Regions from separate parts of the Shewanella sp. 38A_GOM-205m genome, predicted to be linked through region 2. Evidence: riboswitches for the same ligand, from Rfam matches in the RefSeq annotation. Region 2 holds a riboswitch; each other region holds the start of a gene.
What was found. A riboswitch is a leader RNA that binds a small molecule or an ion and turns the genes downstream of it on or off. The one in region 2 is predicted to bind lysine.
Positions count from the first base shown of each region.

Region 1 (10,847 bases), on a different contig from region 2:
GTCGTTGTCAGCATAGGTCCCAAGGCGGCACAGGAACAGCTGCGTACCGCACTGGCTCTGGGTGCCGACCGTGCCATTCACATCGAAACCGATGAAGAGCTGGTGCCCCTTTCTATTGCCAAACTTCTCAAGGCGGTGCAGGACAAAGAACAGGCGCAACTTATTCTGCTCGGTAAGCAGTCCATCGACGGCGATAACAATCAGACAGGACAGATGCTGGCGGCGCTCGCTGGTATGCCTCAGGCAACCTTTGCATCTGAAGTGAAGCTGGAAGGCGAAACTCTGCTGGTCACCCGTGAAGTGGATGGCGGCTTACAGACTCTGTCCATGCCTCTGCCTGCCGTGGTCACCGCAGATCTGCGTCTGAATGAGCCTCGCTATGCTTCTTTGCCCAATATCATGAAAGCCAAGCGCAAGCCGCTGGAGACCATGAGCATTGATGACCTGGGAGTGGCGCTCAAGCAGCACGTACAGGTGTTGGAGGTAGCTGCACCGGCCAGCCGTCAGGCGGGTGTGATGGTGGCTTCCGTTGAGGAGCTGGTGGACAAGTTGAAAAACGAAGCGAAGGTAATCTAAATGGCCGTATTAGTAATAGCAGAACACGATAATGCCAGCCTGAAACAGGACACAGCCAAAGTTGTCGTCGCAGCCAAAGCCATAGGGGGAGATATTCACCTCTTGGTTGCCGGTCAGGATTGTAAGGCCGCCGCCGATGCTGCCGCCAAGCTTGAAGGCGTCAGTAAAGTACTGCTGGCCGATAACCCTGCCTATGGTGCTCATCTTGCCGACAATATTGGTGAACTCATCTTGTCTCTGAGTGGCGACTACAGCCACATTCTGGCTGCAGCTTCAAGCCAGGGTAAGGACATACTGCCAAGAGTGGCGGCTTTGCTGGATGTGGCTCAACTTTCTGAGATCACCAAGGTGATTGATGCCGATACTTTCGTCCGTCCCGTTTATGCCGGTAACGCCATGGCAACCGTTAAGAGTCTGGACGATAAGAAAGTGGCCACAGTGCGCGCCAGCGCCTTCGACGCCGTTGCCGAGACAGGTTCAGCTGAAATCAATCAGCTCGATAGTGTCTTCGACGCCAAGAGCAGCTTTGTATCCCAGAGCCTGACCGAGTCGGCTCGTCCGGAGCTTGGCAGCGCCAGAGTCATTGTTTCCGGTGGTCGCGGTATGGGTAGTGGCGAAAACTTTGCCATGCTGGAAGCATTGGCCGATAAGCTTGGCGCCGCCGTAGGTGCATCGCGGGCAGCAGTGGATGCCGGCTTTGTTCCCAACGACCTGCAGGTTGGCCAGACGGGTAAAATCGTGGCGCCAGAGCTTTATATCGCTGTGGGTATCTCCGGGGCGATTCAACATCTGGCCGGTATGAAGGACTCAAAAGTCATTGTGGCCATCAATAAAGATCCTGAAGCGCCTATCTTCCAGGTTGCCGATTATGGCTTGGAAGCTGACCTGTTTGATGTTGTGCCTAAATTGAACGAGTTGATTTAATCTGTGATCTAGGTCACGATAGGCGGCTTTGGGGTAGCATCCTCAAAGCCGCCTATGTTTTTATGTGCCTCACGCCTGACATCAGGCGTCCTGAGAAGTAGAGGCGCACTAAATATCAGTAGCGGTAAGCAGGGTGATTCCGTTTATGTATCGCGAAAGGATTTGGTGCCGAAGTGGTTGCGACTTATCAAGGTCCACCGCTGGGGCTGTTACCAAATAGGGGCAGCACTGCCATAGTATATTCTGTCGGGATGACAGATTGACGTTACTATGGAGCGCTACTGAAAGGACAGGTGCTACTCGGTATGCCATTGCCTTTTCCCACCAGTTCAGTTGCCCTCCATTCGTATTTAACGAAGAACAAGACTCAATGACACTAACAAGTTATGCCGATTCGGCACTCTCTTTGTTGCCGCCGGTTGTGGCAATTTTATTGGCGATCCTCACCCGTCGGGTGCTGTTATCGCTGGGACTGGGGATATTGATTGGAGCCCTGTTGCTCAATCAATGGTCGGTATTGGACACCGGGGTTTATCTGGGGCAAAGGGTGCTTTCCCTGGTATGGGACGATGGCGCTTTCAATGCCTGGAACCTGTATATTCTGGGGTTCCTGGTGCTGCTGGGGATGATCACTGCGCTGATCACCGTCAGTGGCTCGGCCAGAGCCTTTGCCAACTGGGCCAGACAGCATATCCGTAATCGCCGTGATGCCAAGCTGCTGACCATGTTTCTCGGCTGTGCGGTGTTTATCGATGACTACTTCAACAGCCTGGTGGTGGGCAGTATCGCTAGGCCTCTGACCGACAGATATTATATCTCCCGCTCCAAACTGGCGTATCTTTTGGATTCTACCGCGGCGCCCGTGTGCGTTATCTCGCCGGTGTCCAGTTGGGGCGCCTATATTATCGCCCTTATCGGCGGCATTCTCACCGCCCACGGGTTTACCGAGACCGGACATCTGAGCGCTTTCGTGCAGATGATCCCGATGAACTTCTATGCCCTGTTTGCCCTGGCGCTCTTGCTGTGCGTCACCTTTATGGAGCTGGATATCGGCGCCATGCGCAAACACGAGCTCAACGCCCGCAAGGGCAATCTCTATGATGAGTCCAAGGGGCTGCCACCCGGCGCCAATGCCGATCTGCCCGAGGCGGAAACCGGCCAGGTGCACGGCCTGTTCCTGCCCATAGGTGTCTTGGTGGTGGCGACCTTCTATTTTATGGTTTCCAGTGGTGCCGATGCCCTGGCGGCAGAAAGCCTGCCTTTCAGTATCATAGGTGCCTTCGAGAAAACCGATGTGGGCTCATCTCTGTTCTTTGGTGCTTCCATCGGTCTGGTGGTGACGCTGCTGCTGGCCTTTATCCAGAAGATTGAAGCCAAGATGATCCTCAAGGCACTCACCTCGGGTGCCCGTTCCATGTTGCCGGCCATCTATATTCTGATGTTTGCCTGGACCATAGCCGGGATCATAGGCTCACTGGAAACCGGCAAGTTTATGGCCAGCCTCGCCAGTGGCAATATTCCCTTTGCCTTGTTGCCGGCCGTGCTGTTTATTTTGGCTGGGCTTACCGCCTTTTCTACCGGCACCAGCTGGGGCACCTTTGGTATCATGTTGCCGATTGCCGCCGATATGGCCATGGGCAGCCACAGTGGCATGATGTTGCCTATGCTGGCCGCCGTGCTTTCCGGGGCTGTGTTTGGCGATCACTGCTCGCCGATATCGGACACCACGATTCTGTCATCCACAGGTGCCAGCTGCCATCATATCGACCATGTGCTGACTCAGTTGCCCTATGCGGTCTTGGTAGCAGTTATTTCCCTCGGCGGCTATATAGTACTCGGCTTTACCGAGTCGGTATGGCTTGGGCTTGCCAGCAGTTGTGTGCTGTTTATGCTGGGGCTGGTGTGGCTCAAGTGGCAGCAGCCCAAAAACAGTGCTGCCTAACCGGCCAATTAAAAAACGCTGCCTCGGCAGCGTTTTTTGTTACCTATATTTCAGGGCCATTGGAGTTGGAGGCGTACTCTCGTCTTGGATATTCAGGCTAAATACCTATTGATTCAAACTGGCCTCGCCAATTATTTTTGTGGCAGCTCTATTGAGTTTTCCGTGATGACGCGAGCCGATGCCGAGCGGGCAAACAGAGTCAAACTCGTCGCTATGGCCAGAACAATAACCGTCGGGACAATCCAAGCTGCATAGCAAGCGTATAAGGGTAGATATTGGTTCAAAATTGCATCCAGGTTGGCAGGCATACTGCCGAGAATATGCAAGGCGTCCAGAGCGCCAAAGATCAACGCTGCCGCTAAGGTTGCAAGTACGCCAGACATGGACACAAGGCGCCGTAGCGGCGCAATCAACAACAAGGCAATCGCAATCGGATGCAGGGCTACCACGACGGGTTGGGTGATCTGTAAAAGTTGCTCCAGACCAATATTGGCAACCAATGCTCCAATTATCATGGTGACCAGCACACTGTTACGGTAAGACACGTTACTGAATGTGCGGCTATAAAACTCACTGCCGGCAGTCGTCACGCCGATTATCGTCGTCAGGCAAGCCAATATCATCACTGCCCCCAACAGCAAGGTACCTAAAATACCAAAATGTGTTGTGGTAAAGGTGGTCAGAATATCCCCGCCGTTACTGTATTCACCGACGCTGCTGGCGCCGATATAAGCCAGGGAGATGTATACCAGTGCCATAGCCACAGCGTACATCAAGGCGGCAATCAGGGTATACCTGGTAATCGCCTTTGGCTGAGTGACACCCATACTTTTAATCGCGCGGAAGATAACCCATCCAAAACCGATAGAGCCCAAGGCGTCCATGGTCATATATCCTTGAGTCACACCTTCGGCAAATGCGCTGGTTACATAGGCGCCGGTCGCCTGGGAAATGCCTTGACTCGGAAACAACAGTGCGGCGATAGCCATTGCCAGTAGGATAGCCATTAGCGCCGGCGTCAACCACTTCCCCAGGTTGTCGACCAGTTTGCCCGGATACAGGGAAAACAGCACAGCGATAATGCAGAAGATAATTGAAAAAGGACCCAGAGCGTTGTCACCGAAAAACGGGCTAAAACCGAATTGGTAAGCGACTGTGATGGCGCGAGGAATGACAAATGCCGGGCCAATCACGATAAATACCATAATCCAGAACGTGGTAGCCAGAGGGCGGGGAAGTACTGAAGTCAGGTTATCGGAGCCCCCCACCAGGGCCACAATGACCAAAGCAAAGGCGGGTAAGCCCACACCGGCCAGTAGAAAGCCCGCCATGCCCTGAAACAGGTTTTCGCCTGCCTGATAACCCAAAAATGATGGGAAAATAAGGTTGCCGGCGCCTAAATACAAGGCAAAGGTCATAAACCCCAAAGCGGCTATATTGCGTGCACTTAACATAGTCTTCCTCAAATATGTCAGCTTTGAAGTAACCAGCAAGTGAGCGTTTTGATGACTCTGCCAGCGACTCTCACTGACAGAAAATAAAAGATAATAGCCTGTCAGCCCCGGTTGAGTTCCAGAGAGAGCAGGAGGAGATTGGCGACGGTCACTTGTTGGCGACTAGGCTGCAAACAACTTGTGGAAGTGACCAATGACATACAAAATCCAGGCTGACAGAAAATACGGGAGGAGGCTCCTCCCTGCGTGGATCCCTTATAAACCTATCTCTTGGAACCTGGCAAGCCTTAAATAGTGGATAGTGCGTATTTCAACATTTTCTCCACTCACAGGAATAAGCCACTAAAAATTCTTTAAAGAAACATTAACGATTCAATCCGACTTCGACAGGCCCCGGCATGCCTTCAGTCAGATGCCTTGAACGGCAAGTTGCTGTGCAAGCCACTCTCTACAAAAGAGAACGCCACGAGGACTTATTCGCACCTTCCTTAGGTATCACGTGTCCATTTTCAAGGGGTTGCAAAATAGACCCGGCCCTGATTACGGGGAGAATGAGTGCCGGTGCTGGAAGTCGAATGGCTTGTCATAAAAAAACACCTGAGCCGGAAGACTCAGGTGTTTTTCTGCTTAAGTCCGAGGTGTAATCTCGCCCCTCGGACTTAAACTGTTGTCAGCGCTCACTTATCAGAGCAGACCACGACGCTTGAGCAGGGCATCGGTTGTCGGCTCTTGGCCACGGAAGTTTTTGTAAGCTTCCATAGGTGGCACGCTGTTACCCACTTCGCGGATAGTCTTGCGATACTTCATGCCGATATCCCGTTTCAGGCCGCCTTGGGTCTGTACATAGGCAAAGGCATCGGCCGCGAGGATTTCGCTCCACATATAGGCGTAGTAGCTGGCACTGTAGCCACCCGGGAAGGCATGGGCAAAGTAGGTCGACTTGTAACGTGGTGGCACGGCTTCAATGTTCAGGCCGTGCTTTTCAAGCGCCTTGGCTTCAAACTCGGCGACATTCTGCAGCGGTGCGTTTTTGTCCAGCGAATGCCATTCCATGTCGACCAATGCAGCAGCCATATACTCCAGGGTGTCGAAGCCCTGGTTGAAGCTGCGGGACTTCAGCAACTTGTCCAGCATCGCCTTGGGTAAAGGCTCGCCGGTTTGGTAGTGCTTGGCATAGTTGGCCAACACTTGTGGATGACCGGCCCAGTCCTCTTCGAAGGTGGATGGAAACTCGACAAAGTCACGGGATACTGCAGTACCGGACAGGCTGGGGTAGGTTACTTTGGAGAACATGCCATGCGTGCCGTGGCCCAACTCGTGGAACATGGTGGTTACTTCGTCATAGCTGACGAAGGTGGCTTCGCCTTCCGGTGCCTTCTTGATGTTCATCACATTGACCACCACAGGCTTGTCGCCCTTGAGCAGGTTCTGGTTGACGAAAGAGCTCATCCAGGCACCGCCGCGCTTGCCTTCACGGGCGAAATAGTCGCCGTAGAAGATGGCCATGCTGCTGCCGTCGGCATCAAACATTTCCCAGGCTTTGACATCAGGGTGATAAACCGGCAGATCCGGCCGTGGCTTAAAGGTTACCCCATAGAGTTGGTTGAGGGTAAAGAAGACGCCGTCTTCCAACACTCGATTGAATTCGAAGTAAGGCTTGAGGCTAGCTTCATCCAGATCATATTTCTCCTGGCGCACCAGCTCGGCATAGAAGGCCCAGTCCCAAGGCTTGAGCTGGAACTTGCCACCAGTCTTGTCGATCATCACCTGGATATCGGCGGCTTCTTTCTGGGTGTTGGCGACAACGGCCGGCACCATGGAGCCGAACATCTCATAGACGGCCTCGGGTGTCTTGGCCATCTGTGGGCTCAGGCGGTAACTGGCCCAGTTATCAAATCCCAGCAGAGCGGCGCGTTCGGCGCGCAGTTGCGCCAGGCGGGCTACCAGAGAGGCAGTTTCGTTTTCACCTTCAAGGCCGCGATAGGCTGAGGCTTCCCAAATCTGTTTTCTCAGCTCTCGGTTTTTCAGCTGAGCCAGCACAGGCTGGCGAGTGGTGTTGGTGATGCTGATCAGGTATTGGCCATCGAGACCGGCGGCCTTGGCATCGGCCGCGGCATTGCGAATGGCCGAGTCGGACAGACCCTCCAATTGAGCAACGTCAGCCACAGTTACGGCGATTTCTTTGTTCATCCGCATCAGTCGTTGCTGGAATTCGTTCACCAGCTTGGACTGCTCTTCGTTCAAGGCGCGGATCTGGGCTTTTTCGTTCTCGGTCAGCTTGGCGCCGGCGAGCACAAAGCGCTGGTGATACACCTCAATAAGGCGTACTTCCTCGCTGCTCAGGCCCAGTTGGTGGCGCTGAGAGTAGAGGCTGTCGATGCGGGCAAACAGCTCCGGGTTGAGATTGACGTTGTCTGAGTGGGCCGCCATCTTGGGCGCCATTTCACCCTGAATTTTACGCAGTTCAGGGTTGGAGTTGGAGCCGGTCAGATTATAGAAAACGCTTGAGGCGCGGCTTAGCAGTTCACCGGATTTTTCCAGGGCGACTATGGTGTTGGCAAAAGTGGGTTTCTCTGGGTTGTTGGCAATGGCCAGTACTTCCTGGTAGTGCTCGGCAATACCGGCTTCGAGTGCAGGCTTGAAGTGTTCATCTTTGATCAGGCGAAAATCCGGGGCCTGATATTGCAAGGTACTCTTGGCAAAAAGTGGATTGCTTTGAGTGGCTTCCGCACTTGCCAGATTTGTGTCCTGAGGATTGTGGGTGCTGCAGCCTGAAATAGCCAGTGTGGCGCCAACGGCCAGCGCCAGAAGAGATTTTCGCATTGTTATGACTTCCATCTTTAGTTATGAGTTTTTTAGCGCAACTTAGCACTTGTTGCTTAAAAGTGGCTGAATTTAATGTTTATAGCCTACATAATCGCGATGTTTGCAGGCCAGCAGCTTATTAATAAAGAAGTGTAACAAATTGATTTTAATGGGCAGATTCAGCGAATGCTGAATCAATGCTCAAGTTTGGCTGCATGGGGCATGCATCCTGTATTTATGTGGTAAAAAGTGTAAAATTGCGGCCGGAATTTTTCTCAGGGGAGAGCCGTTTTGGCGCAACTTTATTTCTACTATTCGGCGATGAATGCCGGGAAATCCACCTCTTTACTGCAGTCATCCTATAACTATCGCGAGCGCGGCATGCACACCCTGGTGATGACCCCGGCGATAGATGACCGTTTTGGAGTGGGAAAGGTCGCCTCCAGGATCGGTATTGAATGTGATGCACGTATTTTTGCCCATGATGACAATCTGCTCGAGATGATCCGCGCCGAACATGAGCGTCAGCACCTGAATTGTGTGCTGTTTGATGAATCCCAGTTTCTCAGTAAAGAGCAGGTCAAACAGCTGGCCTATGTGGTCGACATCCTGGATATTCCTGTACTTTGTTACGGTTTGCGTACCGACTTCCAGGGCGAGCTGTTTGTTGGCAGTCAGTACCTGTTGGCCTGGGCCGACAAGCTGGTAGAACTGAAAACCATCTGTCACTGTGGTCGCAAGGCCAATATGGTGATCCGTCGTGATGGGGCGGGTAACCCGGTGCGCGAGGGTGAGCAGGTGGCGATAGGCGGCAATGAGAGTTATGAGTCTGTCTGTCGTAAGCACTACCGCGAATTGATTTGGGACTGATGCGAGGCGTCGCGGTTGCAAGCCCAAAGCGACAAGTTCAATAGTAAAGCCCAGGCGAACAGCCAAAGATATAAATAAAGAGATAAAGAAAGGAAGCTTATGTCGTCTATTTCCCCTGCTGGAAGCCGTATATCCAGGAAGCGGTTACCGGGTTTGTTGCTGTTGCTGCTGGGCTCAGTTTTGCCATTGCAGGCCGTCGCAGATAAAGCCGTTCCCGCCTCAGAAATTAAAGTGATTCAAAAGCTTATTTTTGAAAGGAAGATGGCAGAGGCGGCGCCTAGACTGGATGCGGCCATGGCAAATTACCCGGACTCCGGGCGGCTGGCATTTTTGCTTGGGCAGCTTTATTACTTCAGCAGTATCCCCAATTACCCCAAGGCGGTGGCGGCCTATGACAAGGCTGAGCCCATGCTGTCCAAGGACTCTGAGCTGTATTTTTTCCGCGCCGCGGCCAAGGCTCAGGTGCTGTCCGCTTATTCCCAGCGCCTGCGTCCGGACTATGCCGGCGCACTGGCCGATTACCGCAAAGCCGAGGCTTTGGGATCGGAGCGTGATCTCAGGTTGGATATTGCCAGGACACTCTATGAAACCCGGGACTATCCGGCCGCGCTGGAGCAGATAAACCGCTATCTCAATAACAAGCCTCAGCTTTGGGCCGATGGCCAGATGCTCAAAGGCAATATCCTGGCACAAATGGGCCAGCATGAGGCAGCGCTCAAGAGTTATCAACGAGCCGCGAGACAGTATGACTATCTGGATAAGCTGCAGTTTTATCAGGCCGTCAGCTTGCGGGCGTTGGGACGATCCGATGAGGCTATGGCGCAGCTCGATAAGGGATTAAAGCGTCAGGGCCGTGCGTATTTTCAGCTTGTCTATCTCAAAGCCATGCTGAGCTATGAGCAGAAACAATACCAAGAGGCCGCCCTGTTGTACCAGCAGCTGATTGAAAGGCGCCGGGACTGGGCCTTACCCTTACTGGGCTATTACAACAGCTTAAGCCAGATTGGCGAGGCGCCCATCAGCATCAGCCATATACTGGATCTGGCACTCGAGCTTGACCCTGAAGTGGTGATCCACTTTCATCAGCAGGACCTGTTGCGGCTGTAACGCCGGCGGCCAGTTACTCGGGAATATCCAACTGGCGCTGGGAAGATGCTTTGCGCTTATAAGCCAGATCCAGGCTGGCCAGCTCGCCATGAATGGCCAACAGCGCCTGGGCCAGTTGATAGATAAGCCAACTGTAACCGCTGAGTGCGAAACCTTGATGGGCCGATTCCGGCGAGTCGTCGCTCGGCTCAGATGGCAGTTGCTTAAGTAGCTGTTGCTGCAATTGATAGCCGAGTCCCAGGGGGAGTTTGGGGCAGTCGGGTGTGTTGCCGGCCACATAGTCCGCCAGATAGGCAAACTCTCGCTGTAGCCCGCTGGCTACCTGTTTGACTCTGGCATAGGCCTCATCCTCTTCGGCCTTCCAGCGGGTGAGCAGCAGTAGCTCCAAAAGCGTGATCACCCTTATCTGTTTGTTGGCCAGCTCGGTCAGAGTAGCGGCCTCTTTCTTCAAGGTTTGGCTTTCCCATTCCAGCGAAAACAGCAGTTTTTTCTGCGCCAGCACAGCCTTCATCGCCGTTTCCAGCGACTTACGGGCATTTTCCGGCTCTTCCTGGCCGGCATTGAGATGCTGCTCCAGCACTTGGGTCATGATTTTCAGTGAGCTTGCCAGCTGGGCCCGCCAGTCCTGTTTGGCCTTGATTGGCAGCACAAACAGGGATACCAGCACGGCAATCACGCAGCCGATGAGAATATTGGCGGTGCGCCATAAGGCTTCCGAGGTGTCGTGGTTGGCGTCACCTATCACTATGATCATGGTGAACCCAGCCACCAGGTAGGCATAGCTGTAGCGGCCGGCATTGATATAGCAGACTATGCTGACCCCGAGGATCAGTAAGCCCATCAAGTCCCAATAGCCGCCCATGGTGATCACCAACAAGACCCCATAAGCCGAGCCCAAGCAGGTGCCTATGGCCCGCTGCAGCGATTTTTCGATAGCGCCGCCCACTTGTGGCAGGCCCATCATGATGATCACTATGGTGACCATGCTCCAGACAAAGTGAGGCAAAGACCAGATGGCGTTGATGGCGGCGGCAATAAACAGTGCCAAGGCCAGTTTTACCGTGTGTACGGCGCGGGAATGGCGATAGATGAAATCGGCGAAGGCGGAGGCTCTGGCAAACAGGGGCATGGCAGTGTCTCAAAAAGCGTATGGGTTGACCGTCAAGGGC
Region 1 covers NZ_JADP01000001.1:161,893-172,739, forward strand. Annotated here, with positions in the region: gene N512_RS0100735 (electron transfer flavoprotein subunit beta/FixA family protein) at 1-576, shown strand, start outside; gene N512_RS0100740 (electron transfer flavoprotein subunit alpha/FixB family protein) at 577-1,500, shown strand; lysine riboswitch at 1,591-1,789, shown strand; gene N512_RS0100745 (Na+/H+ antiporter NhaC family protein) at 1,871-3,442, shown strand; gene brnQ (branched-chain amino acid transport system II carrier protein) at 3,574-4,896, opposite strand; gene N512_RS0100755 (M3 family metallopeptidase) at 5,581-7,719, opposite strand; gene N512_RS0100765 (thymidine kinase) at 7,993-8,571, shown strand; gene N512_RS0100770 (tetratricopeptide repeat protein) at 8,833-9,678, shown strand; gene N512_RS0100775 (FUSC family protein) at 9,692-10,807, opposite strand.
Region 1: linked by a shared signal. The riboswitch ahead of N512_RS0100745 (Na+/H+ antiporter NhaC family protein) and the one ahead of N512_RS0113295 (Na+/H+ antiporter NhaC family protein) in region 2 are both predicted to bind lysine.

Region 2 (10,847 bases):
TTTCCATCTCTTCGGCCGAGGTTTGATAAGTTTGGTGCAGCCACTCGATGCGGTCGACTTCGCGGTTCCACTCATCGGCACTGCCGATCACGCCGGTCACTACCTTGCCATGGCGATAAGCTGACACCAGTTGTTGTCCCAGAGCCAGCAACTTGGGATCGGCATCAAAGCGCTTGTGTTCCACCAGCTTGCCATCCTGACGCAAACGCATGGTGACATCGAAGTTATGCCAGCGTTTGGGATCTATGCCTTGGCCTTTGGGGTGTAGATCGCTGCGATAGGAACCCATATTGAAGCTGTATTTCCCCAGCACTATGTCGCCGCGGTGCAGCGCCGGGTCGTGGCCGCCGGAGGTGCCCTGGTTGATAATAAAACCGGGTTGAAATTTTTCTATCGCCAGTGTGGTGGAGGCGGCCGCATTGGCCATACCTATTTCAGTACGGGACACTATGACAGGATAGCCATCCACAGTGCCTTGCCAGAAAGTCCAGGAACCAAGAGTTGTCTGTTTGGGGTCTTTCAGGGCCTGAACCAGGGTGTCGACTTCGACATCCATGGCGCCTTGCAGCAGTATAGGTGCCCGGGTGGGCGTTGCCATGGAATGGCTGGAGAACAAGGCACAGAGTGCCACACAAAAACGTTGTAACAGAGTCATTTGCACACCTTTAATTGTTATTTCAGTGTCGCGGTAGGGGAGGGCGATCCTAGGTGCAGCTGTGGTTGCCGTCAACAGCCGGAGCTGGCATTTGCGAGCCCAGACATGAGTCACTTACCAAAGGCTTAATGCCAACCGGGCGGGATATTTACCGCCAGAGGCACAATCCGGCTTGCTATTGGGGCCGTGATAGTTAGAATGCCAGTCGAATACCTTTGAGTAGAGGCGCGCTGCCTAAGAGTAACCGGGAAGAGGGTGATGCCTTTGAGGCCCGGGGAAAGGAGTCGGCGCCGAAGTAGCCAGGCCATCAAACCTAGCTGCTGGTTCTGTATCTAACAGGTGCAGGACTGCCATAGTCATCCACTATGGAGCGCTACCTGAAGGAGCTGAGAAGTTTCTGCCCTCCTTGGTCTGAGTTTCTTCGATCCTATCGGTAGATCTCCACCTTAGTTGTTTTAGGTGTAAAGAGATCATGAATATCATGCATTTTGCGGACTCTCCCTGGTCCATAGTTCCTCCTCTGCTGGCGGTTGCGCTGGCGATCATCACCCGTAGAGTACTGCTCTCCCTCGGGGTTGGCATAGTCGCCGGCAGCCTGATGTTACAGCAGTTTTCACCGCTGCAATCGCTGCGTTACCTGTTTGACAGTGTGCTGAAAATCTTCTGGGTCGATGGTGCTCCCAACAGCGATAACCTGAATATGCTGCTGTTTATGCTGCTGCTGGGTGGGCTTATCAGCTTGATGACCGCCTCGGGGGCGACCCGGGCCTTCGCCGAATGGGCCGCCAGGCGCTGCCAGAGCCGCAAGAGTGCCAAGTCGCTCACCGGCTTGATGGTGTTTGCCTTCTTTATTGACGACTTCTTCCACAGCTTGTCGGTGGGGCCCATTTGCCGCCCTGTGACCGACAGATTCCAGATCTCCCGCGCCAAGTTGGCCTATCTGCTGGACTCAACCGCGGCGCCCGTGTGCGTATTGATGCCCATCTCCTCCTGGGGGGCCTATATCATTGCCCTGGTGGGCGGCATACTCGTGGCCCATGGGGTGACAGACCAGAGCCCGATCGCCGCCTTTGTGCAGATGATCCCCATGAATCTCTATGCGGTATTTACCCTGATCATGGTGGTGGTGGTCATCGCCTTCCAACTGGATATTGGGCCGATGCGACAGCATGAGCAGCGGGCGCTCGAAGGCAAGCTCTGGGATGAATCCAAGGGCAGGCCAATAGGGCTGGATATGGAAGCCCCGGCCGACAGCCGCGGCGGCATGCTGGATATGGTGTTGCCGATAGTGACACTGACGGCGGCGAGTATCTATTTCATGCTGGACTCCGGGGCCCAGGTATTGGCCGCCAATGGTCGGGCCTTCAGTGTGCTGGGCGCCTTTGAACATACCAATGTGGGTTCGTCTTTGGTTTACGGCGCCCTTTGCAGCCTGGCGGTGTCTGGCCTGTTGGCTCTGCGCCTCGGCCTTGGGATATCCACTTGGCTGCGTGCCGCCCCCAGAGGGGTCATGGCCATGTTGCCGGCGATCAACATACTGCTGTTTGCCTGGACCATAGGCGCCGTGGTGCGTGACATGGAAACCGGCAAATATCTCGCCAGCCTGGCTAACGGCAATCTGCCCACAGGGCTGCTGCCTGTGGTGGTGTTTGTGCTCTCCTGCGCCATGGCCTTTGCCACAGGCACCAGTTGGGGGACTTTCGGTATCATGTTGCCACTCGCCGGAGATATGGCCGCCGCCAGCGATATCCAACTTCTGCTGCCCATGCTGTCGGCTGTGCTGGCCGGCGCTGTGTTTGGCGACCACAGTTCGCCCATCTCCAGCACCAGTATTCTGTCGGCCACCGGCGCCGGCTGTCACCATATAGATCATGTGCTGACCCAGTTGCCTTATGCCCTGACCGTCGCCTTCGGGGCGGCGCTGGGGTATCTGGCCATGGGGCTGCTGCATTCCACCCTGGCCGGTTTCCTGGTGAGTGCCGCTTGGTTTGCACTCTTCTGCCTCTATCACGCCAGGCGCTTCCAGGCGGCTCCCGAGGCCGCCATCGGCTGAGGCTGAGATGGGATACAAAAAAGCCCCGGGAGTGTTCCCGGGGCTTTTTACTCTTGCCAAAGGCTTGCGCGTCGATAAGGAATATCAGTGATCCAGATAGAGATAGTTCTGCCAGCTTTTCATCCTTATCAATACCTTACGCATGATTGATACATGCTCAAAGCTATCGGAATAGATGGCGATCTCCACATTGGTGCCCAGTGGCAAATGATACTGACTCAGATCATCCAGCGGCTTGAGTTTCACCAGTGGCCGGCCGTTGAGGCGAATTTGTGACGAGCCATAGAGCTGCCCCTGCGCCTGCACCTGAGACTCGCCTATGGCCGGCAGTACTTCGACAACTTCGGCTTGAAACACCTTGCCCGGCAGGGCGCGGAAGATCAGCTCGGCCTTGAAACCGGGTTTCAGCCGCAGCAGCGAGTTTTGCCTAAAGGCGCCGACAAAAAAGCGCTCCTCCTGATGGACAAAGGTCATCACAGGCCTGAGGGGCATGGGCACCACCATCATTCCCGGTCTCAGGGTCAACTGGGTCACATAACCGTCTGAGGGGGCGCGCATGCTGGTTTCCTCCAGATTGAATCTGGCTTTTTCCAACATGGCGGCAATTTCGGCCACCTGGGTGTTTTGCCCCTGATACTCGGCTTCCAGTGCCAGCTTGGCGCGCCGGGCTTCGGCCTCGGCCGCCTCTACTGAGGCCTGGGCGCCGAGATAGTACTGACGACGGTTGTCGACATCGGCACGGGTGAAGGCGCCTTTTTCAAAACCGCGGCGGTAGCGCTCATATTCCAGTTGGGTTCTGTCCCGTTCGGCCTCGGCCTTGATGCGACTGGCCTCGGCGGCCTTATAGGCGGCGTCCAGCCCCAATACCGCCTGTTTGGCCTGCTCCAGGCTGGCCTCCAGCCGGGTGACTTCTGTCTGATAAGGAGTCGGATCGACCCGGAACAGCAGCTCGCCCTCTTTCAGCAGTTTGTTGGGGATGACGGGCACTTCTATGACCTTGCCGCGCACCGAGGGGATCAGCGGGGTGGTAACATACATCTGGCTGCCCATGGCGGTATGGGGATGGTTGTAGTTCATCAACAAAATCAAGGTGCCTATCAGCACTACTCCGCCGAGCACGGCGGTGGGCACGCTCCACTTGTTGAGTGGAATGCGGAAAATCTTGAAGATGGCGACACAGATGGCGGTGTAAGTGAGGATAAGCAAGAGATCCATTTATCTGTTCTCCCCATTCTTGTTATTGCTTTGGGTCTGATTATCTGTACCTGGAATGTCGGTCGAGTCTGCTGCCGTATCCAAGTTCACGCCGCTGGTGGGTTTGGGGTCGGCTGGGGGCTCTTCTGAAGATGTTTGGACTTTGGTTGGGGCTTGGTTTTGGCTTTGGACTTGGACTTGGACTTGGGCACTCGGCGCTGCAAGAGCCTCTGCGGCATGCTTTTGGGCTTCCAGGGCGGCGACTTTTTCACTCAATAGCTCCAACTGCTGCGCCAAGAGTACGGTTTCATGGTGCAGTGATTGCTGCTCCTGTTGAATTTTGTCAAAGCCCCAACCCCGGTCCTCGCGCCAGAGTGTGGCCCAGATCCACAGAAACGGCCACAGCACATGCAGGGTAAACAGGCTCACCCAGCCGGCGTAGTGAATGGCGTCCTGATGGGGGTGGTTACGTTTCTTGGCCAGCTCGTAGGGGATGTCGTGGATCACTATCACCCCGTAGAAGATCACCAGGGCGACAAAGATCAGCAGCCCCAGTGCGATATAATCCAGTGTCATCTAATCGGGTTCCCTTATTCGCAAATACGCTTGAATAAGTGTAGATGGCCGCTGGCGGATTGCCCGGGAATGATGAATTTTTTCAGGGGTATAAGACGAAAATCGGCTCGTGCCCGAAAGGGGGAGGGAAGGTGCGAACAAGTCCTCGTGGCACTCTGGCTTACACAGCAATTGGCGTTCAAGGCATCTGACTGAAGGCATGCCGGGGCCTGTCGAAGTCGGATAACGCAGAGAGCCGGTTGCTGAGCAAGCCCCGAAGGGCGTGGCTTACAAGCCTGCCTGCTGTGTTGTGCTTCTTGCAAAGGACTAGGGCCATTTGCTGCGAACCACGCCTTGCATCCAGGCCTGTAAGCCGACGCAGAGCACACATGGGACTTATTCGCACCTTCCTTAGTTCTCTTTGGGCTCGGCAGGTCCCGGCAGCATAAGCTGATAAAACGCCAAATCCAGCCAGCGGCCGAACTTATAGCCCACCTGGGGCAGGGTGCCTGAGTGCTTGAACCCCAACTTCAGGTGCAGGGCAATACTGGCCTGGTTTCCGGCATCTATGGCGCCCACCATGGTGCGCATGCCGCGCTCCCGGGCCTGGGTTATCAAATGCTGCATCAGAAAGCGCGCCACCCCTTTGCCTCTATGCTCCGGGTGCACATACACAGAGTGTTCCACCGAGTAGAGGTTGGCCGGATAGCCGCGAAACGGGCCTAAGCTGGCAAATCCCAACAGTTGCCCCTGCTCATCCTCGGCGCCCAGAATTGGCCAACTGCCTTGCTGTTTGGCGCCGAACCAATCGCGGATCTGCTGTTCGCTCCTTGGCTGGTATTCATAAAGGGCTGTGGTATGGGCAATGGCATGGTTGAAGATGGCGCGTATCGCTTCGCCATGTTGCTCAAGTTGGCAGTGACACAGATGCATCTTAGGCTCCCAAGGTGGTTTCGCCTGAGTATGCCATAAGCCGGGCAACGCGCCATTACTTCAATGGGAACATATGAATTGGAGCAGGTAGCCATTCAGTGTGTTGTATTGCAGTCGAGAGGTGGGTGCTGTACTTGCTAGAGATGGTTAACATTAGCCAAAGTAACAGTTATTTTGATTGTATTAGGTCAATAAAAGGATGTGACAAATGAAAGTGGAGCAAAGGAGTCGTAAAGCCAGAGAAGTACATGCGGAAACCTTAATTAAAATAAGTACTAATCTGTTGACTGCTTTTGGTGTAACCATATTGATCTTGCCCTTGTCCGGTTTGGCCGGTATCGCGATCAAGAGCGGTGATACCGCTGAGCTTTGGGATCTGTTCCTTAAGTTGTTTGGCTCTTGGTATGGTGTTGTGGTGATTGCACTGGAGTTGCTGATAGGTTACATCGTGCTTTCTTTCCGTGATAGGGCGCTGGATGTCTATGATGAGCTTTATCCAGACGCCTGTGCCTCGGAAGTTGTCAAGGAGACGATAACCACTCCTGATATCAATCCGCCGAAAACGACTCCAAAGGCAGGTGAGCAAGCTTGAGCCTTTGTCAGTCGCGGCTCTCTTTGGGCGCTTGAAACTCGGTCAGGCTCATATCGGCATGCAGTACGGCTATCCGCTGGGGGGCGCCGTTTTCTGCCAGTTCCAGGAGGCCGATACCGCTTTGGTTGACCAGGCGCTTGCTGCGTTCCCCATTGGGGCGGCGCCCGCGGATCGACATACGTTTGCGTTTGGTCAGCAGATTGAGCGGCGAGAAATGACCATAGAGCCAGCCGTTGAGCTTATCAAACACAGGCAGCAGCTTTTCCGGGAACTGATTTTTGATGCCGCTGGCGGTGATCTGGTAAATGTTGGGACTGGCACGGCGAAAGCGGATCCCTATGTCATAAGCAAAGGAGTAATGCACATCGCCGGAGAGGATCACAAACTCCTGCGGGGTACGTCTGTGCATGAAGATCGACAACAGGGCGTTGGCGGCGCCGGGGTGCGCCATCCAGTTTTCGGCGTCCACCAGCAGCGAAGCTCCGATCAGGGTGGCCGTGCGCTGCACCGCCTCAATCAGTTTGACCCCGAAAATCGGTGCCGCCGACACTATGATGACCTTATCCTGCCCCAGCAGTGCCTGCTGAAGATCCATCAGCGCCTCCCAATCCATCAACCCGGAAGGCTTGGCCAGGTTGGATTCGCTGCGCCAGCGGCGGGTACGGGTATCCAGTACCACCATTCTGGGTTGAGTATCCAGGGTGTAGTGCCAGTTCTCACACTTGAGCAACTTGTCTATCAGGGCATCCTGGCGCTCACTGTCGGCCAGATAGAGGCCGCTCAGCTCTTCGAAAAAGTCGGTAAACCTCTTGGGTTGATTGCCGAGAGCCTGAAACAGGGTGTAACCCAGCAAGGCATTGCCTATGATGCGCTTGGAGAAGGCGTGGCCATAGGCGGCCTCTTCCCAGCGGGCCGTCAGGTTCCAGTCGTCGGTAATGTCATGATCGTCGAAAATCATATAGGTAGGCAGATGCGCCAAAAGGCGCCTAACCTTGCCAAGGCCAGCCTTGAACTCCAACAGATGTTGCCACTGGGTCTGCCACTCCTGTGCCCGTTTACCGCTCAGCCCGGGCAACTGTTGCGGCAGTTCCAGTTGCTGCCACAGTTCCGGCGACCAGATTAAAAGATACAGGGCAGTAACTTCGGCGAAGCTCAGCAGATGGTTTTCTGCCATCGAGGAGGTGAATATGGGGTGGTTGATATACCAGCGCCAGAGTGCTGTCTTGGCCGGATACTGGGTTCGGGGCAAGAGCTGCTTTGGCCGCAGGTAGAGGGAGTCTGGGCCATAATCTATCTGCGCCGAGTCTTTGAGCGGGGCGTCACTAAAGTTCTCCTGTTTCAGTCCCAGCAGCGCTATTACCTGGGCAATGGCCACCAGGGTGGGGCCAGCCACATCATCGACATAGAGCTGATCGCCGCTCAACATCAGCAGCGCCGGTCGCTCGGCAGGGGCATTGTTCTGCTCCAGCAGAGTATCGGCCGCCACCAGTGCGTCGCCGCTGTGATGATGCGGGTTGCGACAGGAGCCGTGCAGCAAACGATCCAGCCTGGGCTGCAGCACCAGTTCGGGGGTGGATTTATCCGGATAACACAGGCCTTCGATATCGGCGAACAGCGACTGACCATCGGCATCTTCCAAGCTGTAACCCACGGCTTGCCCTTGGGGCAGCAATCCGGGAACCTCCAGGTGCAGCAGATACTGCCAGGCATGTTCGCCCAGTTGTACTCTGTGCACTTGTTCTTCATTCAACGGCAAGGGCGCCGACTTGTGACTCAACTTAAGCGTCAATTGCGGGCTCAACGGCTTGCTGCTGACCCACCAGAGGGTGAAATGGTCCCGGTCGCAGTGGCGCAATATCGGGCCGGCCAGGATCAGCGGCAAGGAAGAGGAAGTGGTCATCGGCGGGTTCTGCAGCCTCTCAGGAATGAAAAAAGGTGAATCCACAGGGTAAACAAGTGCTTTGGCTTTGAAAAGTCCCTAAAATGTGAAGCCTTGTTAATGATGTAAAGCAGCTGTGCCAAGGCGATAGCGGTAGGCATTGATATCCCTGAGTCTTGTGACACCACAGCCAACTTGGCATATCTGCCGCCTCAACGCCTTTGCAGGTTTTCGGATAATAGACGAATGAAAAGCACCCGGATGGGAATGGATGGCATATTTGGTCGAACCGGTGGCCTGGCGGCGGCCGATCAACTGGCGTTGCTGCGGGTTTTGGGGTTGCTGCTGCAACTGGGGCTGACCCTGCTCGGCAGCGATGCCTTTGGCCTGACGCTGCAGCCTGAACCCTTGTGGTGGGTGTTTGGGCTGGAAAGCGCCTATCTGGCCTTGACCCTGTGGCTGCGTCATCCCCTCTATCGCCAGAGTGCCGGTATCTTTATCGCCCTGTTGCTGGATACCCTGTTTTGGATCTCCTGGCTGTGGTTTTCCGGTGGGGCCACCAATGCCTTTATTTCGCTGCTGCTGGTGCCGATTGCGCTGGCGGCGGTCACCTTGCCCGCCTGGGGCAGTTGGAGCCTGGCGGCGCTGTCGACCCTGGCCTACAGCCTGATGATCTTGAGCTTGCCGGAAGGGCATATGCGCCATCACGGCATGGATATGAGCTCTCACTTCCTGGGGATGTGGCTTAACTTTGTGGTATCGGCACTGGTGTTGACCACCAGTGTCGCTCTGATAAGCCGTCGTCTGCGGCGCCAGGATACCGAGCTTGGTTGGCTGAGGGAAAATCAGCTGCGGCAGGAACAACTGCTGGCGTTGGGCACAGCTTCGGCGCAGATGGCACACCAGTTGGCAACGCCGCTGGCGAGCCTGAGATTACTGCTGGATGAAGCCATGGAAGAGGGCCTGGATGCCGAGGCGCAGGCGCAAATGGGCCAAGCGCTGTCCCGCTGTGAAGTCACTCTCAATGAACTGCGCCGCGCCACCGAATCGATTCGTGAACGTCGCCGCCAGGCCGTGACATTGGCGGCACTGGGGCAAAATATGCGCCAGCAACTCATGCTGTTGATGCCCGAGGTGGATTTCAGCCTCACCCTGCCCGCAGGCCTGACTGAACGTGAAATTATCACAGATGCCAGTCTATTGCCGGCGCTGCTGGCGCTGGTGGATAACGCCGCCAAGGCCAGCCTCAACAATACAGGCGAGCCTAAGGTTGAAATTGGCTTCGACTCCCTAGGTGACACTCGGCTTGAAATTAACATCAAGGATTATGGCCGCGGTATAGAGGCGCATCTCTTGGGCGAGCTTGGGCTGATGCCGGTGGCGAGCCGCACAGGTATGGGGGTTGCCGTGCTCTTGAGTCACGCCAGCCTAGAGAAGCTGGGGGGCGAGCTGGTGTTGCACAACGGCCCACAGGGCTGTGAGGCGCGTATCAGTCTGCCCTTATTGCCGGTTTCTGCCGGTAAAGGAGATGCGGCATGAAGCGGTTATTGATAGTTGAAGATGACCTGGCGCTGGCAGCCATTCTGAAGCGGCGTATGCAGCGGCATGATTTCGAGTGCTGCCATGCCGAAGATGCCAGCCAAGCACTGCTCAGCGCCCGTAGCTGGCAACCGAGCCATGTGTTGCTGGATATGAAATTGGCGCAAAGCAACGGCCTCAACCTGATAGTGCCGCTGCGAGCCAGCTTGCCCAAGGCCTGTATTGTGCTGCTAACAGGCTTTGCCAGCATAGCCACTGCGGTGGAGGCGGTGAAGCTGGGGGCAGACAACTATCTGGCCAAGCCGGCCGACACCCGAACACTGCTGGCGGCACTCAAAGTCGAGCCTAAATCCCACACGGCTTCATCCCTGCCTGATGAAACCCCGCTGCACCCCAAGCGCTTGGAGTGGGAACATATTCAGCAGGTGCTCAATGCCAATAAGGGCAATGTCTCGGCCACAGCCCGCCAGTTGGGAATGCATCGCCGCACCCTGCAACGCAAGCTGGCCAAGAAGCCTGTTGCTTAAAAAAATCCCGGCCTTTCGAGACGAGAAAAGGCCGGGGCAGGTTCAATTGCAGTGGAAATCTCAACGGCCTGCGGGAGCACGGTGAGGATGAACCCTTAAGCGGGCAACCGGGGCGCCCTTAAAAACGGTACTCGCCCATGACCCAGGCGTTGAGACCGGGTTGTGGCAAGCGCTCGCCAACAGCGATATCACCGCCCATTACCCGGTTATAACCGGCGAGATGATCGACATATTCTCTGTCCAGCAGGTTATCGACCCCGGCCTTGAGCATAAAGCTGTCACCGCGGTAACCGGCCGCCAGATTCACCAAGCCGTAGCCTGCAGTTTCCTGCTCCAGCTGAGTGGCCGACACCTTATCCTGGGTGGCAACCGCTACTGTCTCCAGGCGGGCAAACCAGCTGCCCTGATCCCAGTTGAGTCCCAGAGTCAGGTTGGGTGGGGCGATACGGTATAGCTTGTCTTCCACGTCGCGGCGCTCACCATAGGTATAGGCTGCCTGCAGATCCAGGCTCCACTGTTCATGCAACTGCCAGTGGGCGTTGACATCCATGCCGTAGAGCAGGGCGTCGGTATTGCTGAACACCAAAGTGTTGGCATCGCCGGCGGCGATAACGGCGGGGTCATCCGTGGGCAGGCCCTGAATATAGTTGTCTATCCTTTGGACAAACACCCTAGGGGTCAGGTTGAAATCCTGACGGTGTAAATCCAGCCCCAGCTCCAGTTGCCAGGCGGTTTCCAGATCCAAGTCCATCTGGCCCACATAGGTGCGGCCATCGGCCAGGCCACCGGTGGACTGCATCGGTACCCAGAGATAGCGCTGTTGATAGCTGGCACTGGCCTGTTTACGCGCCAGGCCGATTATGGCATCCAGCTCACTGTCGATTTCGAAGCGGCCGTTGATCACCAAGTCCAGCCCGGTA
Region 2 covers NZ_JADP01000020.1:79,936-90,782, reverse strand. Annotated here, with positions in the region: gene N512_RS0113300 (5'-methylthioadenosine/S-adenosylhomocysteine nucleosidase) at 1-655, opposite strand, end outside; lysine riboswitch at 868-1,039, shown strand; gene N512_RS0113295 (Na+/H+ antiporter NhaC family protein) at 1,128-2,708, shown strand; gene N512_RS0113290 (HlyD family secretion protein) at 2,793-3,923, opposite strand; partial or broken gene N512_RS24395 (DUF3302 domain-containing protein) at 4,244-4,478, opposite strand; gene N512_RS0113280 (GNAT family N-acetyltransferase) at 4,869-5,390, opposite strand; gene N512_RS0113275 (hypothetical protein) at 5,599-5,982, shown strand; gene N512_RS0113270 (alkaline phosphatase D family protein) at 5,990-7,882, opposite strand; gene N512_RS0113265 (ATP-binding protein) at 8,108-9,400, shown strand; gene N512_RS0113260 (response regulator transcription factor) at 9,397-9,927, shown strand; gene N512_RS0113255 (TonB-dependent receptor) at 10,046-10,847, opposite strand, start outside.

Region 3 (10,847 bases), on a different contig from region 2:
CGCCGCTGATGGAATAGTTGATCACATCCACACCGTCGGCAATGGCATCATCCAACGCTTTGAGAATCGCCGATGTGGGACAACCTGAATATCTATCGCCATTGTTGCCCGGACGGCAGATCTGATAGGCAACAATGTTGGCATGGGGGGCGACCCCGGAGATCTGTGTAAACTCGAGCCCGGTCTCAATGCCGTCCCCCTGAGCCTCACCAACTTCACCGGCAACATAGGGGACATTCTTAAGGATATTGCCCGCAGCAGTACTGGCAGTATGAGAACCATGGCCCCCATAATCCTCACCATTCTTGGCAGGAGGTGTTGGACCAAAGACCTCTTCATCATCATAACTATCGGTAATCTCGGGATAACTTCTGACCCCGATTAGCTTGTCGTTGCACATGTCAGAAAACTCTGCCGCACAGTCACCGACGTAGACCCCCTGCCCCCAGGGGTTAGTATGGTCATAACCATCTCCCCCAATGTCGGCAAAGGATGGATGATCACTGTTGATCCCCGAATCGATCACCCCGACTATGACCCCTTCTCCCATAGCCCGGGTCCCTGTTGCACTGCCGTCCCACACTTTGGGAGAACCTATCATGCTCTGGCTACTGTCGGTATCCATTGAATAGAGGCTTTCCCGCTCAATGAACGCCACTTCGGGTAACTTGGACAGGGCTTCAGCCTGCTGCTGATCCATGGTGACCGCCAGGCCATTAAAGGCATAGTGATATCTGGCCTTGGCCTGCAACTGAACCCCTTGGGCCGCGGCACTCATTAAAAAGTTCTGTTGCTTGGCATTCAAATACTTCACGTAGGACTTCACCGCCACACTGGCGGTATTCAGCTTGGGAGCCTTTTGGGGCGCCAGCCCTTGGCTTCGCTGTGGACTGGTGGCTTCAAGCCCGGCAATACCACCGGCATAATTCGCCACAGAGGGATCTTTAAGGCGCACTATATAAGTGTATTTACCCTCTGCAAGTCCAGGCTCTTTGACAAACTTATGTTGCCCCACCCCTTGCTGTTGTCCTTTGAGGCCGCTGGACGCACTAAGCAGATCCGACGAAATAAATGGATCTGATACGCTCACTGGCGCGGCTTCTGAATGGAATGCCATAGATAACAGCGCTGCTGAAACGGCTATTGCAACTTGACTCTTCACTTGTCTACTCCCTATAAGACTGCTTATTGTTGTTTTATGTTTCCATGCTCAAAAACACTCCCTTAATACAAAGGGATTAATTCTTGTAACATCAATTGATACAAACAAGAAACAAAAGACACAAAATATTACAAATTATCAGCTAGTTACAGAATGGTAGACGCTAAAAAGGATTTCATATCCGGCTTTGACTTAACCAGAAAGAGTGAAGTAGTTGGTCATCACCTTGTAGAGCTCAGTTCCCTGGTGCACAGACGCCGAGGCAAAATGCAGCACAGGGATCACATCCTCATTGAGCGAGAGCCTGGTGACTTCAGTGCCGGCATCGACTCGGTCGAGCCTGAGCATATTGACCAGAGGCGCGCCCGCAGCCAAAGGTACTCCCGGCTCGGCCAGATACTCCACCATACCTGCCATAGGTGCGTGAAACTTCCGATAGTCTTTCAGCATACAAGCAAAACGCGACATCACCTCGGGCTGTATGCTCTGGGCTATCACCTCTCTATAGCTCAGATAACTTAATATGCCTTCCGCATCTCGGCTGGCATCGGCAAGATCGATACGCTCCTGGCTGCCAAGCTCCAAAGTAAAGGCCGACACTGCGACTTTCAGCTCTCTGCCCCGGCTATTGGCATAGTCGCTGAGCTGCCACCAGGGATTGAAGGCCGCTTCATCCATGGCGCCGCCAAAACCTTTAGGCATCACCAGGGTATAGGGAATATGAAAGTAGCCGGCAGCGGACAGCTCATATTCGGGGCAATAGAGATGTTTACAGGACTTGGGGCCGGTGTGCAGATCCAGCACTATGTCAGCGCCGTGCGCCAGTTTTTGCAGATTGAGCGCCAATCTCTGCCCGGTCGTCACTCCCCAGGGATTGGCCAATGCCTGTTCACAGTTGGCAATAAGAAGACGACGAAAAGCGTCAAACAGTGCTTGCTCCGGCAGCTCACTATGCTGCAGATACCAGTCATCCAGGTGGACGGCCTGATCCAGATAGGCTCGGTTCCAGTTGATACCTGTGATGGGATCGAAACGGCCCAAGGTAAACTCACCGCTTTTCTGGTTAATCCCCAAGGGGTTGGCCAGAGGCACCAGGGTGATATCTCCCAGAGGCGGATGAGCCTTGAAGTACTGCAGCAACTGCAAAATCACCGCATTGCCCTGCACCTCGGCGCCATGCACATTGGCCTGAATATAGACGCTGGGCGCCGCATCGCTGGTACCTTTGAAGCGATAAACAGGTATGGTCAAGGGCTGGCCGGCAGCCAGCTCCCCAACCGGCAGATGTTCAAGCTGCATCCTGAGCCCCTTCAAACAGGTTACGATGCAAAGCGGCAACAACATCACCGGCTTCGGCTTCCGACACCAAGACACAAAGATTGTGCGGACTGGCGCCCTGACAGATCATCCTGACGTTGTGGGGTTCGAGCACTTCAAATACCCGGCGACAGATCCCGGCAGTAGTGGCTATCTTGTTGCCTATGATGGCCACCAGAGCCAGCTTATCTTCCACCCGCACACGGCAGTTTTGCGACAATTCCTGCAGCAGGGCTTCGGTCAGAAGCCCCTTGCCGGCCGAATCTGAGCCCGTTTTGTCCAGCGTCAGCGACACGTTCACCTCTGAGGTGGTAATGAGATCGACACTGATCTTGTGCCGCGCCAACACGGCAAAGGTCTCTGCCAAAAAGCCCTGGGCATGCAACATCTGCAAACTGTGCAAGTTAAGTAGGGTCTGATCTCGTCTCACCGCAACGGCCCTGAATACCGGCTCATCTTCCACTTGGTGACGGATCCAGGTGCCACCTTTTTCCGGTGCCCGACTGGAGCCGACAAACACCTGGATCTGTTGACGCACCGCCGGCAAGATGGTGGCAGGGTGCAACACCTTGGCACCGAAAGTAGCCATCTCTGCCGCCTCATTAAAACTGATTTCTGCGATAGGCCTGGCGTTGGGAGCCAGTCGGGGATCCGTGGTGTAAATCCCTTCTACATCGGTCCAGATCTCGACCGCATCGGCTTCCAGCGCCTCAGCCAAAAGGGCCGCAGAATAATCGCTGCCACCACGCCCAAGCGTAGTGGTTCGGCCATCGGCATCGGCGCCGATAAAGCCCTGGGTCACCAGCAGTTGCTGCTCAAGCAAAGGTTGCAATTTCTCTGTCGCCAGTCGCTTCAACTCGGCGATTTGTGGCTCGGCCTTACCGAAATGGCTATCGGTACGCATCACCTGGCGCACATCAAAGGCGCTGGCCTTGGCACCACGTTCTCTCAATACCGCGGCAAACAGCGCTGAAGAACACTGTTCGCCCAAAGATAGGATCTCATCGACCATAGCATGACTCGGCGCCTGCAATAACCTGGCACTGAGCGTTGCCATGCGGCTGAGCAAAGCATCCAGCGCCGCGGCAACATCTGCCGGTCTGCCAAGTTTATCCAGAATTGCGTATTGAATGGTGGCTATCTCTTTCAATAGCTTGAGACGGCGCTCATCCCCCATGTCTGCCTGAGACAGCTCCACCAACAGATTGGTTACGCCACTGGATGCACTGACCACAACCAGACGGGTGGCCGGGTTTCCAAGCACTATATCGGCACAGCGATTCATCGCCGGATAATCGGCAACTGAGGTACCACCAAACTTGGCAACAACAAGAGACATCAGCGCATTCCCCCACAGGCAGGTAACAGGGAAAGGTCGATAACGAGAATAGATTTCATGAGTTAAGCTCCGAACAGATAACGTTCGAAGAGCCTGGTGCAGAGATAACGCACCCTATAGCAGGGAAACAGCGATCGTCACCAGAAGCTCTCCACCAAAACCAGGTGACAGTCGCCAGGATTCAGCCTGACCAACCGACCGGAAGCATAGCCAATACGCATCCCGACCTCGGCGTTAATCTCCCTCATGAGCCGTCATTGGAGAATTGGCCTCCTCTGACTCACTACCTAGTTAACGCACCTCTTCTGTTCCTTTCTCGCGAAAGGGATGAAAAAATTAGCAATAAAGTCCTTATGAAGTCAATGCTAATTTGCACAGGATGAAATTTCCTCAACTCATCCGTCACTGAGCTCGGGTAACTCGCTGACCAGGCGCGCCCTGGCAGCAAACTGTCCAAGCGCCACCTCTCGCTCCCCTTTCAGGCAAGGCACCAAGGTCAAGAGCCCACTATCAACGTAGTAAAGGGCATTTTGTCGATACTTTGATGCCAGTTCGATTGCCGCAGCCTTATCCAGAAACAGAGCCCAGCTTTTTTCCATATGACTGAGATCATCGGCAGCGCCTATGATCGCCCGGTAAGGAATGCCCAGCTTATCAATATCGTGTTGTAGCTGCCGATCGAGAAGGCGGTTTTGGCAAGAAGTGAGTTTTTGCCCAAGGGGATTATGGGCGGTGACAATAGCGAAAGGAACAGCGGAAGAAAACGACTGAGTCAATAAAAAGCATGCGCTCTGGTAGTACTGCCAGAGACTTTCAAATGCAGCATCCATTGTAGTATCTGTCTCTAATGAACCGGATTTATTCTAGCAAAGGCTTTTGCATTCCCCTAGCCCCGTGAGCAAGCTCACAGTAAGACAAAATACAAAATGCTTATCTTTCAATAGGTAACGCAAAAACTTGTGATATAGATCATAGTTGAACATTAATTTGTTAACATTTCATTTGTTAACAAATGCCCAATCCTAGTACAATGGATTGTATCGACAGAGGCTTAGAGTTAAGTGTGTGACCCGGCTAGCGCCATTACGCTACAGCATAAGTCTCTATCGATAACGACTCTGTACCAAATGTAATCTGGTTTTAAGATGACATTTTCTGGATTTTCCATGTCTTTCAGGAACTAAATCCCGCCACTGGGAATCCTAGACAGTACAGTTCGCGCCTCTCCGGGTGGAGAGCATACTTTTTGCTAATCATGAAGTGTGTTGCCGTTTCATTTCAGTTTTGAACAGCACTTACGTGAACCCTGTGAATGTTGGCGTTTTAGAGAGTATAGCGGAGCGTCACCCGCGCTCATGGTTAGATAAACTGATTTAATTAGGTAAATAACATGCAAAACCCGCACATTCTGATCGTTGAAGATGAAGCCGTTACCCGTAACACGCTGAGAAGTATTTTCGAGGCAGAAGGTTATGTGGTAACCGAAGCCAATGATGGCGCAGAGATGCACAAAGCCTTGCAGGAAAACAAGGTGAACCTGGTGGTTATGGATATCAACCTGCCAGGTAAGAATGGTTTGCTGTTGGCGCGGGAATTGCGCGAAATCAACAATATCGGTCTCATCTTCCTTACTGGCCGTGACAACGAAGTGGACAAGATCCTTGGATTGGAGATCGGTGCCGATGATTACATCACCAAGCCGTTCAACCCTCGTGAACTGACCATTCGTGCCCGTAACCTGCTGACTCGTGTCAACAGCTCTGGCGCTGAAATTGAAGAAAAGGCTGCCGTTGAATACTATCGTTTTAATGGTTGGAGCCTGGAAATCAACAGCCGTTCTCTGGTGAGCCCACAGGGTGAATCTTACAAGCTGCCACGTAGCGAATTCCGCGCTATGCTGCACTTTGTGGAAAACCCAGGCAAGATCCTCAGCCGCGCTGAGCTGCTGATGAAAATGACCGGCCGAGAGCTCAAGCCACACGACCGTACTGTTGACGTGACTATCCGTCGTATTCGTAAGCACTTCGAAAGTGTGCCTGATACACCGGAAATCATCGCCACCATCCACGGTGAAGGCTACCGTTTCTGCGGTAACCTGGAAGACTGATAAACACGCCTTATCGGCCCTGCACAAAGCCAGCTTATCGAGCTGGCTTTTGTTTATCTGCTCACCTATTTCGGTTCCCCCAGCTACTGATATTCGCAGTGGCTTCCTCACGGTAATTCTCTGCCAATCCCAGCTCCTTTATCTCCTTTATCTTAGGTAGCTCCTTTGCCACATATGCCACTTTCAGAAACAGTTGCCATACGATTGCCCATTGATATTCATCGGCATCCGCCGAGCTGAGTGCAAGTTTGATTCTGCTGGCTTCGCGGCACTGGATATTCGCCCATAAAAAAACCCGCCATCAAGGCGGGTTTTTATCAGGATAATTAATCCTTATTTCTTGGCTGCGTTACGAGCCTTGGTTTCTGCGATAACAGTCTCAGCCACGTTGGCAGGACATGGAGCATAGTGAGAGAACTCCATGGAGAACTGACCACGACCAGAAGTCATGGTACGCAGGTGACCGATGTAACCGAACATTTCTGCCAGTGGCACGTCAGCCTTAACACGTACGCCAGTCAGACCAGCTTCCTGATCCTTGATCATACCGCGACGACGGTTCAGGTCACCGATAACGTCACCAACGTGATCGTCTGGAGTGAACACGTCAACCTTCATCACAGGCTCCAGCAGCTGAGGCTTGGCCTTAGGCATAGACTGACGGAATGCACCCTTGGCAGCGATTTCAAACGCGATCGCTGAGGAGTCAACTGCGTGGTAACCACCGTCGAACAGTTCAACTTCAACGTCCAGTACTGGGAAGCCAGCCAGAGGACCTTCGTTCATCATGTCTTCGAAACCGCTTTCAACTGCTGGCCAGAATTCACGAGGTACGTTACCACCAACAACGCTGGAGGTGAACTTGAAGCCACTACCAGCTTCGCCTGGACGGATGCGGTAGTCGATCTTACCAAACTGACCAGAACCACCAGACTGCTTCTTGTGAGTGTAGCTGTCTTCAACGGCTTGAGTGATGGTTTCACGGTAAGCTACCTGTGGAGCACCAACAGTCAGTTCAACACCGTGAGTACGCTTCAGGATGTCTACTTTGATGTCCAGGTGCAATTCACCCATACCCTTAAGGATGGTTTCACCAGTTTCTTGGTCGGTTTCAACCTGGAATGATGGATCTTCTGCAACCATCTTACCCAGAGCAACACCCAGCTTCTCAGAAGCGCCTTTGTCCTTAGGAGTTACAGCGATAGAGATCACTGGCTCAGGGAAGATCATAGGCTCAAGAGTACATTCGTGCTTAGGATCACACAGAGTGTGACCAGTCTGAACGTTCTTCATACCTACAACAGCGATGATGTCACCGGCTTGAGCAGAATCGATCTCTTTACGATCGTTAGCGTGCATCTCAACCATACGGCCGATACGCTCTGTCTTACCGGTAGCAGAGTTCAGGATAGTGTCACCTTTCTTCAGCTTACCAGAGTAGACACGGATAAAGGTCAGGGCACCGAAACGGTCATCCATGATCTTGAACGCCAGAGCGCGCAGTGGCTCATCGGCAGATACAGTAGCGACTTCACCGGTTTCTTCACCAGTTTCTGGGTCAGTCAGAGGCTGAGGCTCAACTTCAGTTGGAGATGGCAGGTAGTCAACAACTGCATCCAGAACCAGCTGCATACCCTTGTTACGGTAAGCAGAACCACAGTATGTGGGGAAGAATGACAGGTTGATGGTACCTTTACGGATACAACGCTTCAGGTCTTCGATAGAAGGCTCTTCACCTTCCATGTAGGCTTCCATCAGGTCGTCGTCCTGCTCAACGGCAGTCTCGATCAGTTGCTCACGGTATTCTTCAACCAGATCAACCATGTCTTCTGGAACTTCTTCTACAGAGTAGTTTTCTGGCAGACCAGACTCATCCCATACATAGGCTTTGCGGTTCAGTACGTCAACAACACCCTTGAACTCGTCTTCGATACCGATAGGCAGAGTCATAACCAGTGGTGTCGCAGCCAGAACGCGCTTGATTTGACCAACAACACGCAGGAAGTCGGCACCCATACGGTCCAGCTTGTTTACGAAGATGATACGGGCAACTTCAGATTCGTTAGCATAGCGCCAGTTGGTTTCGGACTGAGGCTCAACACCGCCGGAACCACAGAATACACCAACACCGCCGTCCAGAACTTTCAGAGAACGATATACTTCAACGGTGAAGTCAACGTGTCCGGGGGTATCGATGATGTTGAAGCGGTGATCTTTCCAGAAGCAACTTACCGCAGCAGACTGAATGGTAATACCGCGCTCAGCTTCCTGCTCCATGAAGTCAGTAGTGGTGGTACCGTCATGGCTGTCACCCATCTTGTGGATTTTGCCGGTCAGTTTCAGGATACGTTCTGTGGTAGTGGTTTTACCCGCGTCAACGTGAGCAAAAATACCAATGTTTCTGTATTTTGATAAGTCAGTCATGATTCAACTTCAAATGATTAGTTAATAGGAGACGGAGTATGCCACTTCAAAGCTGCGACAGACGGAACCCCATAAATAAGGCGCGTATTATAACACCGAAACCCCTATAGGCTGCAATCAGCAGTTTCAATTTTCACCAGTTTGTCATCACAGACGGGCAACAAAAATAAAATTCATTAAATTCAATATGTTGAAATTCAATATTTTCTATATTCGAGCGATTAATGCAGAAATTGATTGTATAAAAGCGCCGCTACAGCGCTAAGCTGACGAATTTGAGCTAATTTTATCGGCTCGATCGGATTCGGGATCGCAGCAGATCCTATTGCGACCTTCCGACTTGGCCCGGTACAAGGCCAAATCCGCCCGGTCAAATGCACTCCAGATCGATTCACCGGCTTTAAGTTCTGTCAGTCCAAAACTGCAACTCAGGCTAACACCGGCTGAAAAGGGATAAACCTTCATCGCCAGTGCCAGGCGTTCACATAAACGCCCCGCCTGTACACAGTCGGTATCCGGGCAGATGATCATAAACTCCTCACCACCCCAGCGTGCCACCAGATCCTGTTCACGGGCACCATCTTTGAGCAGAGCCGCCAGTTCGCTGAGAATCGAATCTCCCACACTGTGGCCATGACGATCATTGATCTCTTTAAAAAAATCTATGTCTATTACTATCAGCGACGTGTGCCCTTGCGCCGAGTTACTGCGGTGTTCGGCGGCGAAGTGTCGGTGGAAATAGTGACGGTTATATAACTTGGTCAAAGGATCATGGGTCGAAATGAACTCCAGTTCTCTGTTGGTTTCCAGCAACTGATTGCGCAATTGTTCCAGTTGTTGATTCTTGGCTGTCAACTCGCGGTTGTATTTACTAATCCAGCGGTTACGTGCCAGCAAGGCACCGAAGATCAATGTTGCCACCGCCAACAACTGCCAGAACATTCGGTAATCTGTCTGTTCCAGCACCGCCATATTGCTCCACTGCCGGTACAGCCTGGCCCTGTGTTCATCGGAAATCTGCGCCAGTAAATGATTGAGCTCGGGTAACATCCATTTGGCATTCTCTGTTACCGCCATCCGGAACTGATCCTCTGGCCCGGCCCAACCGGCGATTTTGAGATTGAACAACCCACTCTGCTGAATGCGGGCATTGATGGAATACATAGAGCCGATAAACAGATCCGCCTCACCGCTGGAGACCATCTCCAATCCCTGCTGCTCTGTCTCGGCCAGAATAATGCGGATTTTGGGATAGTTCTGGCGCACATAATCCAGCAAGCGGTAGCCTCTGGGGATCGCCAGGCTTCTATCACCGACCTGTTCCATACTTTGCAGAAAGGGTTGCTCGCGGCGGGAAACCAACACATTGGGAGAACGGCTATAAATATCGCTGAAATATAAGAACTCAGCGCGCCTGGGAGTGTAGTTGAGCATGGGGGTGAATACACAGCGTTGCTGCTTCAAGTAGGCTAATGTCTGTTGCCAGCTTTCGGTGGGCACCAGCTGAAACTGCCAATCTGTCTGCTGATCGATAAGCTCAAGAAAGCCGGAAGAGATCCCCACGTGCTTGCCTTGGTCTATGCCTTCATAGGGCATCCAGTCGGGGTCGACACAATAGGGAATCGTGACTGCATTGGCTGCGGCCGTTGCCAGTAAAAGGCTGCCAAACAATATGGGCCGCAAATATCTCAGCAATCTGTAAGCTCCGGCGATTCAGGATACATTCAATATTAGTTCAAAAACATCAGCTTCTGGTCATATGCTGCGCCATCTGAAATTGAATCCAACCGTTAAGAAACAAAAGACCCGCACATGGCGGGTCTTTTCGGGTTACTGACAATCAGCAGCCTCAGTCTTCCACAGGGGAGACCACAAACAGCAGATCGCCTTGAGAGACCTGTTGGCCATTGCTGTTGAGGATCCGCTCAATGCGGTATTTCTTATCCTCTGGATACAGCTCGGCACCCTTGCGGTTGAAGCCTGCCAGTGTCACCTGAGAGAACATCTTCATCGCTTCGGTCAATGCCAGCGTTTGATCGACAGTCACTATGTCGCCTTCCTTGACGAAGTCGGCTTCGCCCGGCGCCGGAGAGGTATAGAAGATACCCGCGCCCTGAGCCAACACCTTGAGCTCGTTGGACTCACCCACACGCAGCGATTCGGTATCCACACTTTGAGTTTCGGCGGCGGCTTCCATTTCGGCGATCAGGGCAGGGATATCCAGCTCGGCCATCAGGCGCGGCAGATAGTTGGTGTCATACACGCCTTCACGGAAGGTCTCGTCGGCCAGGATCCGCTTCAGCAGCGGGATGTTGGTGGCGATACCCTTGATGACCACCTGATCCAGATAGTCATACATCTTGGCAATCACATCGTCCCGGCTTTCACCGCGGATGATGATCTGGGCAATCAGGCTGTCGTAGTATGGCGACACTTCTTTGCCATCGGCCGCGATAGAGATGATTTCCACATCATCGCGCTCTGGCATCACGCACTCA
Region 3 covers NZ_JADP01000003.1:147,664-158,510, forward strand. Annotated here, with positions in the region: gene N512_RS24755 (S8 family serine peptidase) at 1-1,162, opposite strand, end outside; gene N512_RS0103815 (succinylglutamate desuccinylase/aspartoacylase family protein) at 1,355-2,461, opposite strand; gene lysC (lysine-sensitive aspartokinase 3) at 2,451-3,818, opposite strand; lysine riboswitch at 3,955-4,131, opposite strand; gene N512_RS0103830 (DUF3293 domain-containing protein) at 4,214-4,648, opposite strand; gene arcA (two-component system response regulator ArcA) at 5,209-5,925, shown strand; gene fusA (elongation factor G) at 6,259-8,349, opposite strand; gene N512_RS22160 (diguanylate cyclase) at 8,611-10,044, opposite strand; gene N512_RS0103850 (ATP-binding protein) at 10,199-10,847, opposite strand, start outside.
Region 3: linked by a shared signal. The riboswitch ahead of lysC (lysine-sensitive aspartokinase 3) and the one ahead of N512_RS0113295 (Na+/H+ antiporter NhaC family protein) in region 2 are both predicted to bind lysine.